DNA from 3 places in the Paenibacillus sp. J22P15 genome. Region 2 is predicted to be linked to each of the others. Evidence: predicted binding sites of a transcription regulator. Region 2 holds the regulator's gene; each other region holds the start of a gene.
What was found. The regulator Rex, encoded in region 2, represses fermentation and respiration genes when NADH is low (regulators of the CRP and FNR family bind a similar motif). The targets are predictions, from matches to a motif close to TTGTGAAATATTTCACAA.
Positions count from the first base shown of each region.

Region 1: a site for Rex is predicted at 2,905-2,922, ahead of nadA (quinolinate synthase NadA). Genes of this name have one in related genera too.
Region 3: a site for Rex is predicted at 2,712-2,729, ahead of AC0YN6_RS25730 (DoxX family membrane protein). Genes of this name have one in related genera too.

Region 1 is NZ_JBWDNT010000023.1:15,916-20,599, reverse strand. It holds gene AC0YN6_RS26525 (ABC transporter ATP-binding protein) at 1-617, shown strand, start outside; gene AC0YN6_RS26520 (ABC transporter permease) at 623-1,705, shown strand; gene AC0YN6_RS26515 (ABC transporter permease) at 1,707-2,669, shown strand; gene nadA (quinolinate synthase NadA) at 2,986-3,924, shown strand; gene nadB (L-aspartate oxidase) at 3,957-4,684, shown strand, end outside.
Region 2 is NZ_JBWDNT010000001.1:941,669-946,352, forward strand. It holds gene AC0YN6_RS04395 (hypothetical protein) at 1-418, opposite strand, end outside; gene AC0YN6_RS04400 (cell wall elongation regulator TseB-like domain-containing protein) at 532-1,029, opposite strand; gene AC0YN6_RS04405 (amidohydrolase) at 1,062-2,363, opposite strand; gene AC0YN6_RS04410 (redox-sensing transcriptional repressor Rex) at 2,344-3,000, opposite strand; gene dinG (ATP-dependent DNA helicase DinG) at 2,997-4,684, opposite strand, start outside.
Region 3 is NZ_JBWDNT010000020.1:85,333-90,016, reverse strand. It holds gene AC0YN6_RS25750 (hypothetical protein) at 1-368, opposite strand, end outside; gene AC0YN6_RS25745 (hypothetical protein) at 492-689, shown strand; gene AC0YN6_RS25740 (hypothetical protein) at 899-1,240, opposite strand; gene AC0YN6_RS25735 (hypothetical protein) at 1,443-1,706, opposite strand; gene AC0YN6_RS25730 (DoxX family membrane protein) at 1,967-2,509, opposite strand; gene AC0YN6_RS25725 (LacI family DNA-binding transcriptional regulator) at 2,909-3,946, opposite strand; gene AC0YN6_RS25720 (hypothetical protein) at 4,001-4,450, opposite strand; gene AC0YN6_RS25715 (hypothetical protein) at 4,457-4,684, opposite strand, start outside.

The DNA.
Region 1 (4,684 bases), on a different contig from region 2:
TGCGCAAGGTCGATAGCGGCAACATTAAGCTGAATGGGAAGGATATGACTAATCATTCTCCGCGCCAAGTATCAGTTGCAGGAGTAGGGCATATACCTGAGGATCGACATAAGCACGGATTAGTGCTTGAGTTTTCGGTTAGTGAAAATATGATTTTAAATACTTACTTTGATCCGGAGTTCGGACGCTCCATGATTATTGATTACAACGCGATGGATAAGCTGGCAGATAAACTTGTAAACGAGTTTGATGTTCGTTCATCAGGCATTCATACGCATGCACGAGCGCTGTCTGGAGGCAACCAGCAGAAGGCTATTATTGCACGGGAGCTGAATAAGGACCCAGACTTGCTCATTGCTGTTCAGCCGACACGGGGCCTTGATATCGGTGCGATTGAATTTGTGCATAAGCGGTTAGTACAAGCTCGTAACGAAGGAAAAGCTATTTTACTCGTTTCCTTTGAGCTGGATGAACTGTATGCATTGTCTGATCGCATTGCTGTCATGTATGAAGGCAAGCTCATGGGCGAGGTTGACGCTGAGCGTAGAGATGACCAGCAGCTAGGACTAATGATGGCTGGCAATCAGTCTGCCGCTCCGTCAGGGGGGAGAGGATAGCGTATATGGAAATGTTGAAAAAGTTATTTAATAAATCGTCTATCCTTGTTCCTTTGGTAGCGATTATATTTGGCTTTCTAGTAGGTGCCATTGCAATGCTTGCTGGAGGGTACAATCCGATTTTGGCGTACTCCTCTTTACTTGAAAAGCTGTTTAGCACTCCTTATAACGTAGGAGAAGCGATTCGGGCGATTACACCGCTCATATTTACGGGTATAGCCGTTTCCTTTGCGTTCCGAACGGGTCTCTTCAATATCGGTGTAGAAGGACAGTTTGTCATGGGAATGACTGGTGCGACGATTATAGGCGTGCTGCTTGATCTGCCTTGGTACATTCATGCTCCTCTTGCTATTGTTACTGGTGCTGTTTTTGGAGGAGTATGGGCGGGTATCGCTGGTTATTTGAAAGCGAAGCGCGGAGTAAACGAAGTAATTTCAGCGATCATGTTAAATTGGATTGCATTATTTTTATCCAACTTTATCGTTGCAAAGTTTCTTGTTGAGGAAGGTCAGCAAAGATCGATGCCGGTTCATGAATCAGCTATGGTGAAAATTGACTGGCTTATTAAATTGACTGACAACGCTCGTATGCACTGGGGAACGATCGTAGCGCTCCTTTGTATTGTTGTGTTTTATATTGTGCTATGGCGCACGAAACAAGGTTATGAGCTGCGTGCAGTTGGACATAATCCAGATGCAGCTTTATATGCGGGTATGAATGTTAACGTAACGATGGTTAAGTCGATGTTTATAAGCGGAGCATTTGCTGGTCTAGGCGGCGTATTTGAAATTTTAGGTGTTTTCGGTACGCAAACAGTTATGGCTGCTTCCCCTGGATATGGATTCGATGGGATCGCCGTAGCACTGCTTGGTGGAAATACGCCGATCGGTATATTCCTTGGCGCAATCCTATTCGGAGGACTAAGCTACGGATCAGCAGGTATGAGCTTTGGCGCGGGTGTTCCTCCTGAAGTTGTGCGCATCGTAATAGGCGCCGTTATATTCTTCGTTGCTTCGCACGGATTGGTGAAGTGGATCCTCAAACCTTTTCTAAATAAACGTGCCAGCAAGCGGAAGGAGGCGTTGTAATATGAACGTGCTAGATATCATTGGACAACTTATGAATACAACGCTCGTGTTCTCCACCGCTCTCATTTTCACAGCTCTTGGCGGGATGTATTCTGAGCGCTCTGGTGTTGTTAACATAGGGCTGGAAGGCTTGATGGTATCAGGGGCATTCGCCGCGGCGGTTGCAACGGACTATGCGATACAAGCAGGGCTTGGAAATGCTTCGCCGTGGATTGGATTTGTAGCTGCAGCGTTATATGGCGTATTATTCGCGCTGCTGCATGCTATATCAACCATAACGTTTCGGGCAGACCAAACCGTAGTAGGCGTTGTTATTAATATTTTGGCGCTCGGTCTGTCGCTCTACCTAACGAAAAGCCTATATGACGGATCGGGACAAACGCCGCTGTTAGAAAACGTATTTCAGAAATGGAAAATTCCTTATCTATCGGATATTCCATTGCTCGGAAAAGGGATCTTCACGGCATATCCAACAACGTATATTGTTCTTGCGATCGCGGTTATCAGCTATTTCGTCATATTCCACACCCCGTTTGGCTTACGCCTCCGTGCGGTAGGGGAGCATCCGAGTTCTGCAGATACGGTTGGAATAAGCGTAACGAAATATCGTTACATTGGTGTATTGCTCAGCGGAGCGCTTGCTGGTCTTGGCGGTGCGACGATTACACTGACAACGACAAGCAGCTTTGCACATAATACGATATCGGGGCAAGGGTTTATTGCGCTTGCGGCTCTGATATTTGGTAAATGGAATCCGCTTGGAGTCGTTGGAGCAGCGATGTTCTTCGGTTTCGCACAAGCACTACGAAGCTTTGCAACGCGGTTTGAATTCTCGCAGCACATTCCAGTCGAGTTTTTCTATATGCTTCCGTACGTACTGACATTAATCGTTTTGGCAGGTGCTGTCGGTCGTTCAAATGCTCCAGCAGCGCTCGGACAACCTTACGATCCCGCGAAGCGATAGTCTGAAAGTGTCTCTTTCCATTATGGAGGGAGACACTTTTTTTGTTGGTTTGCAAAAAAAGGCTCATTTTTGGTGAATGTTAGGGTGATACGGCTATCAAAATAATTAATTTTAAATTGCAGCGATAAAAAGGTCATTAACGCATTGACAGTAGCATCTACCGCGTGTAAATTAAAACTTAATCAAATGAATTTATCCCTTTTGGTTTAAACTATAGGTAAGCGACTTTCTAAGTTTGTGCATCAATTCACAAAGTTGTGCTTGCCGTATAACGGAATGGGTAATACCCATCCCTCATAAGAGGAGAGGATCCACTGTGGAAGCACTGGCACTGGAACGCAAAGCGGAGCAAAACCGTGAGCTGCGGGAACGGTTGTTACAGTTAAAGAAAGAAAGAAACGCTATTATTCTAGCTCATTATTATCAACGTGATGAAATTCAAGAGGTAGCTGATTTCCGTGGAGATTCCTTCCTGCTTGCGCAGAAGGCTGCACAAACAGACGCCGATGTTATCGTTTTTTGCGGTGTTCATTTTATGGGTGAGAGCGCGAAGATTTTGGCACCAAATAAAACAGTTATCATTCCAGATGAGCGTGCGGGCTGTCCGATGGCTGATATGGTAAGCGTGGATGGTTTGCGCAAACTTAAAGCACAACATCCGAATGCTAAAGTTGTTACTTACATTAACTCATCTGCAGAAATTAAAGCGGAGACTGATATTTGCTGTACGTCGGCAAATGCGGTTAAGGTTGTTAACTCGGTAGAGGGCGACGAGATTATCTGGGTACCGGACAAAAACCTAGGTCATTACGTACAGCAAAACACAGATAAGAAAATGATTATCTGGGAAGGTTACTGCAACACGCATGACATGCTGACGGTTAAAGACGTAGAAGAAATGAAAGCAAAATATCCTAATGCTCAATTCGTCGTGCATCCGGAATGCCGTCCTGAAGTTGTTGAGCTTGGCGATTTTGTAGGCAGTACTACCGCTATCATTAAACATTGCAAAGAATCAGAGTGCCAAGAGTTTATTGTGGGTACAGAAGACGGTACTGGATACCAGCTTCGTCTAGACAGCCCGGGTAAAACTTTTCATTTTGCATCTAAATATTTGGTTTGTCCTAATATGAAGGTGAATAATTTGAAGAAGCTTGTGAAATGTTTGGAAACAATGCAGCCTCAAATTTATGTACCGCCTCATGTTGCAGATCAAGCCCGTTTATCCTTGGAGCGCATGCTACTCGTGAAGTAGTATGCGCTGCTTCTACGCTTGGAGGAGCCATGATGATTCCTAGATATTTAGTCGATGTGCAGCTAGATGAGCTGCCTGTTATTGAAAAAGATGTAATTGTAATCGGGGCCGGCATTGCCGGTCTTTTTACAGCTATACGAGCTAGCGAAAACAACTCTGTCCTCATGATTACGAAAAAATCGCTGCTCGACAGCAACACGCGTTATGCGCAAGGTGGAATCGCTGCGGTTATTTCGGATGAGGATTCGCCTGCTTACCATCTACAGGATACGCTTGTAGCGGGCGCCGGCTTGTGCTCGGAGGAAGCCGTTGATGTACTCGTTCATGAGGGACCCAAAGGTGTCCGCAGATTGATCAAGATGGGTACACAATTTGATTTGGAGAATGGCGAATTTGCGCTTACGAAGGAAGGCGCGCACAGTCAGCGGCGTATTTTGCATGCCAATGGGGATGCTACGGGCTTCGAGATCGTTCGGGCTTTGTCCGAAACGGCAATTGCTAATCCTGGAATAGAGGTTTGGGATGATCATTTCGTTATTGATTTGGTGACACAGGATGGCGAATGCTGCGGTGTAATCGTACAGAAGCCGAGTGGACAGCGCTTGTTCGTTAAGGGCAAGGCTGTTATTTTGAGTTCGGGCGGAGCTGGTCAATTATATCGCTATACTACTAATCCAGAGGTTGCAACAGGAGACGGCATAGCGATGGCTTATCGCGCAGGTGCGTACATTCAGGATGTGGAGTTTATTCAATTCCATCC
Region 2 (4,684 bases):
CATCCTTCATGGATTTAGTTGCTTCCTTCAATGCTTCTGGAATGTCGGAATAAGCTTTCGTCTCCATCGCTTCAGCAACTTCGAACAACGAAGCATACCATATATCTTCGAGCTCTTTGCTCGATTTATCTTTAATATTAAGCTCAAGCTGACGGTCACCAAAAACGTCCTTGCCGTTAGCAGCAATACTTTCATATATATCACGTAGATTCGCATTCGGCGCTAACTCTAATGAGATAGACACCTTGTCACGATTCATCATTGGTTTTTCTGAACTTACAACGCCTTGGATGTTATTAGTTACTTTCTCTAAAGGTGCAGCTACAGCAACTTGATTGTAGATTGCCCATCCACCGAATAAAATGGAAGCTGTAATTGCAGCAGTAATAACAATGGGTATCACACGTGGTTTCATCATTATGAAAATCCCTCCCGCAATTTTTTATGATAGATCCGTATATCAACTCCGCTATACGAAAGTATATCATGTATTGCTGCGAGAATCGTCCTGCAATATAAGGAAACGGGGCCTCACGGCCCCGTTTTTGCTGGTAATGTATAAGAATCAATAAAAGCTCCGTTATCAAAACGATAGAAATCATATTTAAAGCGCTGCGCTTCCTCGCCATCACTATAATAAATTTCCCAGACTGGACTATCATCTAGCAAGCCCGGCTGAATTCGCTTCACGACTGCCTTTGGTTTCTTACTATTGAACGTATTTTTCAATGTTTTTTCGGATATTCCATATGTGGCTTTTGTTACAGTTGGCGATTTGCCCTCCGTCATCCATACAAATATCTCTTCATCTTGTTGATTAACACCTTCAACGATCCAGCTGCTTTTTTGCCAAGTATGATGGGTAACATTTGTTACCTCTACAAGGTCAGCCGCTTCTGCAGCTTGTTCTTTCACGGCTTTAATTGCAGACCACTGCTCTTTCTGAACATCTCGGAAATAAATAAAGGAAACTGTGATAAGCAGCAAGACGCAAACAATGATTAAGAACAACCATCGCTTAAATGTCATAAATGGAGGACGTTTCCTTGCTGTTGCTCGCATTAGGCTTGCAGCAAGCGATCAAAGCTCGCTTGTGCCTCGTAACGAATTTTCTCCTCATCCAGCCATGTACATTCACCATTCTTGAGCACTTGGCGGCCATCAATCCATACATCCCGTACATCTCGCCCTGATCCCGAGTAGACCAAATGCGATATGATATCCGTCTGCGGATAGAAATGCGGTTGTTCAATGTTAATCGCGATGAAGTCCGCCTTCATTCCTACTTTGAGACTTCCTAGGTTATCTTGCTGCCAGATGGATTTGGCTCCATTGACTGTACCTAGCTTCAAAGCTTCCCAAGCTGGAATTGCAGTAGGATCTCCCGATATGCCTTTGTGAAGCAACGCCGAGAATCTAATTTCCTCGAATAAATCAAGGTTATTATTACTTGCGACGCTGTCTGTTCCAAGAGATACGGTTACACCTGCGCGAATCAAATCAGGGACACGAGCAATGCCGCTCGCAAGCTTTAAATTGCTGACAGGATTATGCGATACCGCTACCCCTTTCGCAGCAAGCAGCTCGATTTCAGCGTCATTCAGATGCACCGCATGCGCAACGAGAGATGGACGCGAGAAGAAGCCAAGACGATCCAAATGCTCAACTGGACGCAAACCGTAGTCACGTACGTTTTGTTCCACTTCAGCAATCGTCTCCGACATATGCGTGTGCAATGGCAAGTCATAATCATGGGCAGCTTGTACAAACCGCTCAATGTATGCCGGCGGACAAGTATATGGCGCGTGTGGAGAAATCATCGTTGTAATACGTCCGTCAGCTTCACCATTCCAGTCGCGTGCAAAGGTGATTGCCTCTGCAAGCTTAGCTTCTTGCACATCTGGAGGACAAAGTCCGATAACTCCTCTTGTCAAAACACCGCGGATGCCGCTTTGTTCGACCATCTGAGCTACCTGATCCATACGATCATACATATCGACAAAAGCCGTCGTACCGGATTTCAGCATTTCCACGATGGCTAGAGCGCTGCCCGCACGCGTATCCTGATCAACATATTTACCTTCCATCGGCCACATTTTCTCTTCCAGCCATACTTGTAAATTTTGATCATCCGAATAACCGCGAAGCAAGGTCATTGCTGCATGACCATGCGTATTAATAAGCCCAGGCATATAGGCGAGCTTGCTGCCGTCGATTTTTGTAACCTCATCGGAAAGCTGCTGAGGGATTTCTGTACCTATGTACGTAATCCGATCATCTGTAACGACCATATGTCCTCTAAATGATGGATTCTCATCATCCATCGTAATAAACAAACCATTTTCAATCCAAAGCTGACTCATCCTGCGTCTCTCCTTCTCTAACTAAATAATAGGCTAAGCTAAGCAATTCCCTAGTGAAATCAGCATTATGTATCCGTATCTCATCCGGTACTCGCAAAATAGCAGGCGCGAAATTCAGAATGCCTTCTACGCCTGCCTCCACAAATTGATTTGCTACATTTTGAGCTTCGAAAGCCGGTACAGTAATAATACCAATGCGAATTTTTTGTTCGGCAACAATGGAAGGAAGTTCGCTCATGGGCATCACGATCAAATTATTGATACTCGTCCCGATCTTACTCGGATGTTCGTCAAACACAGCAGTAATTTGCATGTTATCCTTCGAATACTTATTGTAATTGCATAAGGCATGCCCCAAATTACCCGCTCCAACCAAAGCCACCTTTATCGTCTGATCGACCTTCAAAATTTGACGGATCTTCTCAATCAAATAGACCACATCATATCCTACACCTTTTCGGCCGAAATCACCGAAATAAGCAAGATCTTTACGAATCTGAGCAGGATTCAAATCAAGCTTAGTGCCTAAATCCTGCGAAGAAATGGTTTGAATCTCACGATTAAGCATTTCATTCAATACTTGCAAATAAACAGGAAGTCTTCTGACGACTGCTTCTGATATTTTCGTTTGCTTCATCGTTTTTTCTCCTCTTCGCTTAACACAGCTTGATTTTCCTGATTTCCCTGCAGCTCAGTTGTTTTATCATCAGACAACCACTCCCTCATACGAACGACCATTTGATCCGTATGCATCGTTTCGATTTTAGGGCCTGGCAGCGAATATAAGAAATGCTTCCCGTAGTAAGTGTCGATTACCCTAGTATCATATATGATTACGATCCCTTTGTCTTGCGACGTTCTTACAAGTCGTCCGAAGCCCTGTTTAAAACGAATAACCGCTTGAGGGATGGACAACTTCATAAACGGATTTTGCTTCTGACGCTGCAGCATTTCTGCCTTTGCCTCAACGAGTGGATGATTAGGAGGCTGGAATGGTAAGCGTACGATTGCAAGACATATTAAAGCTTCTCCCGGAATGTCTACACCTTCCCAGAAGCTGCTCGTTCCTAGCAACACAGACTCCGGCGTTTGCCGAAAGCGTCTAGTCAGCTTCGTTCGGTTGCCGCTGTCTATCCCCTGACCAAGCACTTGAATACCTGAAGCACTCAAGAGCGCTTTGAGCGGCTCATACACCTGTCTTAGCATACGATAGGAGGTGAATAGGACAAGCATTCTGCCCTTTGTTTCCTTCGCTGCGTCAGCTAATGACTTAACTAGCATATCGAGATAGGTATCATCTACGGCTGCTCCTTTTAGAACAGGGAAATTACGCGGTATGACAACTAATGCTTGTTCCCTATAGTTAAACGGGGATGGCAATTGAACTGTTTTGAGTCTTCCCTGCTGTTCATAGCCAAGCAGACCGAGCTGTTCCTCTGCGTATTGAAATGATTTTTGCACCGATAACGTCGCAGAAGTAAGCACAATACTTTCTTTCACATCGAAAAAATACTTTTGCAGTTGGGCGCTTACATCAACTGGAACACCATAAAGCTGAACAGATCTATAGCGATAAACGCTGCTTGCTTCAATCCAGAACACAGAATCCTTCAGTTCTAAGGTAACGAAGGTTCTCAATTCATCCTTCAGACGTGATAAATCTCGAACGGCTCCATTTAAATCTGTAATAATCGCTTGCACACCGGAATCGTCAACACGATCCTTGATGTCCGTGACCATTTTATCAACTGTTCGGATGACACGATTAAGCTCTGTATGAATATTGCCTTCAACCGTCACGCCATCCTCCCAGCTTTCTGGAAGCTCATTCTTTTTAAGCCTGCATACGGATTGACCATTTTCGGTCGGCCCGTCGGATGAAGTAGAAGTAAAGCTGTAGAACATTTCAAACAGCTTATCCCAATGTTCCTTTATCTCTTGAAATATAGGAATTACCGTGTCAATGGTCTCCAGCCATGAAGCCTGATGTGCGTCATCCTCATACAAAAGTTTTTGACGAAGACCTGGCAACAGCCCAGAGCGTGTATCTTTATATAGTCGAAGAACGGCCTGCGTTAATGAGAAATAATTGATTTGCATGCCAAGATGCTTCCCAGCCACTTCTTCAACATGATGTGCTTCATCAATAATTAAATGAGTATAAGAAGGCAATAAGCGATGATCCGCTTGTACATCAGTAAACAGCATGGAGTGGTTGGTAATTGTAACATCAGCAATGTTCGCTTCATGCTTCGCCCGATGATAGAAGCATCTCTTGAACCATGGACAAGCGCGATTCAGACAAGAATCTGTGTCACTTG
Region 3 (4,684 bases), on a different contig from region 2:
TTAACTATTTTACGGGGCTTGTAATTAGCGGGCTTAAACGTCTTCGCGATCTTGGGGACATCGTCATTGATCATGCGCCTAAGAAGATTTAGCTGCTTGGAGTATTTTTTGTTGAAGCCGTCCTTTGATTTGTTGTCGAAAAACTCATCGGGAGGCTCCTCCGGAGTGTAATAGGCGAATAGGCGCCCGTTCCCCGCGTAGAGGACGATGGAGGGCGAGTCTTCATAGCCTTTGTCGCGCCATTGCTTTCGGGTCATACGGTACATACTTACGGTGAAAATGTCTGTATACACTTTGCCGCGATACTTGAACAGAAATTGCACGCCGTATGCCTCATCGCCAGATCGGCCCGATCTTTTGATAACCAAATATGGTTTCCACCAATCAGGGATACGCATGCTGAATCCATACTTGGGATCGTAATATTTGATAACCGTTGCCCCCTTTTACAACTATTCATAGCTATAGAATATTCGGAGCAACTTAAGACGGTGTTAGTAAAAACGGATCTGCAAAGGAGATGCTCATGCCCAATCGCGATACGATCGGCGGGCACGCGAAAGCCGGCGGATTCGACCGTCAGACGCGGCGGCATACAGGATTCAAACGATAAATTGCTCTTTCTTGACTTGCTCAAACAATCCGATAGAGTGGTTTATTTTGATAAAATAACGAGTACGATCAGTTGAAAGTGGTGCAAATATTGATTGGCGGGAATATATGGAAGGCTTCCCCGAAGTGATTCAACAATCCTCCCTTTAGCTTAATGAAAACGGCAGCCGATTGGTTGGTCGGCTGCCGCAAAATCCTTTTCAACTAACGTTTCTCGTTAGTTCAGAAAAGCCCCGATGCTGTATCGCTACAGTTGGGGGCTAGGAGTAATTCATAAATTACAAAATCAGATAGTATGTTTCTTCCTTTCATTAACAAATGCTTCAATTAATAATATTAATTCAGATGTTTCTATAGAAGTAACATTATTCTCTTCACCATAATTGAGTACTATTTGTACATAGTCTGGTGTGATAGTGGTTGAGCAGATGTCGCCAGAAAAAGATTTTTCCTTTAATTTTCCATTCTGGACCTGGGTACAATAATCCTTAAACTTTTTACTCACATACTCACTTTGAATATCTGAATTCATAAATATCTCAACTACTTTAAGCTCATCTGGCAGCCTAAATACAAAGCTTTTGTCTCCGCCAATTTTAAGAAACTCAACTCGATAGTTATATTTCATCTTACATATCACACCTTATTTTCTCATGATTTTGTTATAAGAGAGGTTAATATATAGGATACGCAGTTATAATTCTTCCTTCCCTCACCTCTCCTATTTGTCTTTATCATTAAATACATAATTACAAAAAAAGGATGGACTAAAAGGACCATCTTATTCCACTAACCTGCCCGTTAGCTTAATGAGTTTTTGCACCAATTGTTCAGTCATCTAAGCCTTTATTTTCATCTTCTTTTGGATTTTTATGATCTAAATATCCTTTTATCGCTATAACTAGATTGAGAACACCTGTAATTATTATATTAATGTTTACAAGTAGTTGAGCGGGAGTAAAGGTTGCTGGTGTACCGTTACCAATAGGTCCTGTTTTCGGCTGGCTCGCATCCCAATAGACGTATAGTATCCCAATTAACGGTACTAGTATCGCTAAACAACTGGCTACGATATAACCAACATACTTATTCATTCCAATCTCCCCCTAAAAGTCGTTCATCGAAAATTGGTTTTAATACGATGTAAATATTTGAAAGTTCCAATTTTGGATAATTGTTCAACTATCCTGCCCGTTAGCTTAATGGTTGAGGAGCTGATTCATTGCAAAAATAGCCTGCTTGAACGGTATACAAGTTCAGGCAGGCTATTTTTTGTGTCACAACATATTTAAAACTCTGTTTAATATACGTTCTGATCGCATTCCAAGTCAATTAATAAAACTATGTGAGCTAGTTATTTAACTAACAATCCAGCACCCGTTGTAGGGTTTTTCGGCTTGCGGTGGAAGAGACGATCGAGACCTTTGTGCATTAGCGGAAGGACGAAACGGTCTAGTCCGATGCGGCCTGCATTGGTTCCGGCAAAGATGACAATCAATCCAAGAAGCAAAAGCCAAGGGTTAGTGCTTACAGTTCCAGCGAACATAAACATGAAGTTCATTAAAGCTCCGAAGAAAGCGGCAGTGACAGTCAATGTTCCAAGGATGAGTCCAAGTCCTACAAAGAATTCCCCCAATGGAATGGCGAAGTTGATGATCTTAACGTTCGGCAATGCAAAGTTTTCTATAAAAGCAGTGTAGGTCGGGTAAACCGCCCCGCCTGTAGCTTTATCGATTATCGGGTTGTTAACAGCTGCATTGAGGAAACCCGTTGCGTCAAAAGGCTTTGCGCCCGTAAGCTTATGCCATCCAGCGGTTAACCATGCATACCCAGCTATGAAACGGACGATAGTGACTAGTACAGCAGCGATTTTATGCTCTCTCCAAAATTTTAGCATGATACTCACTCCCACTCTTCATTGTTAGTTTTGAATACTTGGATGTTAAAAAGTTGACTTAGAGTTGTTAGCTTATCTGCAGACTCTCCGACATTTGAGATCGTGTTATATTCATCGGGATCACCGTCCTCGTTTAGTTTCTAGCTGCTGATAAGCTTGTTGTATTTGATGTCTTTATTATAAAACATAAAACGAATAGGATTTGTGAATTAAATCACAATGATGTGGCTAAGAGGTGACTACTTTGTGAATTGATTCACTTACTTTGCTTTGTCTCAACAAACGCTGACAAAAACCCGAAAACAGAGAGTTATTAGTCCTTGATCGTATATCATCGCCATCCCCTAAAATAAAACACCACTTCCGAAGAAGTAGTGTAGGATACTGTTTGATGATCTGTTACTGTCCTATGGGATAGACCGAGTCACGATAAATTAACTTGCACGGAAGCGATTCAAATGACGAGACGTGATCTTCAAGCAGCATATGGACGGCTCGTTTCCCCATATCCTTAAAGGGTTGAACCACACTGCTAAGCGGTATACGAAGATGAGGTGAGGAAGGCACCTCTCCCATTACAAAGAGAGACAAATCCTCCGGGATATTCACCCCATTCTCCAAAGCCCATCCCAGTACGGAGAGAGCCGACATGTAGTCTGCTGCAAAAACGGCTGTACATTCGGGATGTTTTTTCATCCAGCTTCCGAGTACATTAACAATATCCTTCTGGCGTTCCGGTCGGTAAACCATCCAATCCGGTTGCGCCATCAACCCGTATTCCGCCAAAGCATCCGTGTACCCTCTTACTTTAAGATAATAATTCGATAGATCTCGCTGTAGCCCGAACAAAAGGATCTGCCGATGGCCATGTTCAAGCAAATGGCTAATCGCCTCATGGGTGCCTTCTCGCGTGTCGGAGTTGACCCACTTGGCTTCCGGAAAAGTAAACTCGGATCCTAGCACAACAAAACGGTCCCCGCGCTCAAGCGCTTCCGTCAAAAAAGGATAATCGGATAGTGCCGGTGTAATGACAATCCATTCATCCAGGCGTTCAAATCTCCTGCTGTCATTCAAATCGATAAACTGAACCGAGTATCCTTCTCTCCCAGCCGCTGAACGGATTCCTTCCATCATGGCTTGCACGGAATAGTAGACGCTTCCTTTGACATTGCAGAGAAGAACTGAAATGGTACGAGGTTGGATGTTCTCTTCGACGGGAGAAGAGCTTACAAATGTCCCTTTTCCTTTCTCCGCGTACAACTTCCCTTCCAAAATCAACTCTTGGATCGCGCGGTTCACGGTAGCCCAGCTGCAGCCGAATTTCTCGGTGAGCGCCCAACGGCCAGGAAGCAGATCATTCGGGAGAAGCTGCTTTGTTCGGATTTGCCGGGCTATTTCCCGCTTGATTGAAAGATATTGTGGAACATTATCCCTCATAGGTTCCTCCCTTGAGTACAATTACGCTTCCAGACTACATCAGGTTGTACTCATTCAAATCCTCCTGCTTCGGGTTTTTCTATAGAAAAATAACAACATAGCGGCTATCACCAGTTCCCCTAAAATCATAAGCGCTTCTGAAGTCGAAAACTGCAGTCCACCGATCGGAAGAATTGCTACTTGAGAAAATAACAGCAGAAAAATCAGAACCGCATTTATCAGCATGAACTTGTTCCACATTTGTCCTTGAATCCCGCTTTTGTACAACTTGAATTGAATGAAAAATACGCTTGTCAGCCATAGCAAGCCAAATGAGAGAAAAGCAAAGGTCTGAATAGCATCCCACGACCAGGTACTGATCGCGCTTATAATCAAGAGTTGGGCGACCAGCGTGCGTAGTGACAGCCATAGGGCTAAACCAATCAGAGACGGCAATATGGTTAAGATCCAAGATAAGAGCATGGCGTGCGCTTTACGCCGTTCTTTCTCGATAATTGAATCCATATTCGACTATTCCCCCACCTGTACTTTCGCTTTTTCCAGCTTGGACAGCAGCAAAGCACGGGTTTCTTCACTGTCGACCAGCCTGGTTTTACGAACATATTCCATTAATTTATTTAATTTCTTCTTAATACGTACAGAGTCCCTTCCCCCGTTCAACCATTCTTCCGGCAGGTTACTCGTTTCTGTGATGTGTTCAAGAATCCGATGCTTCCTCCCGACCGTGTAGTCGACTAA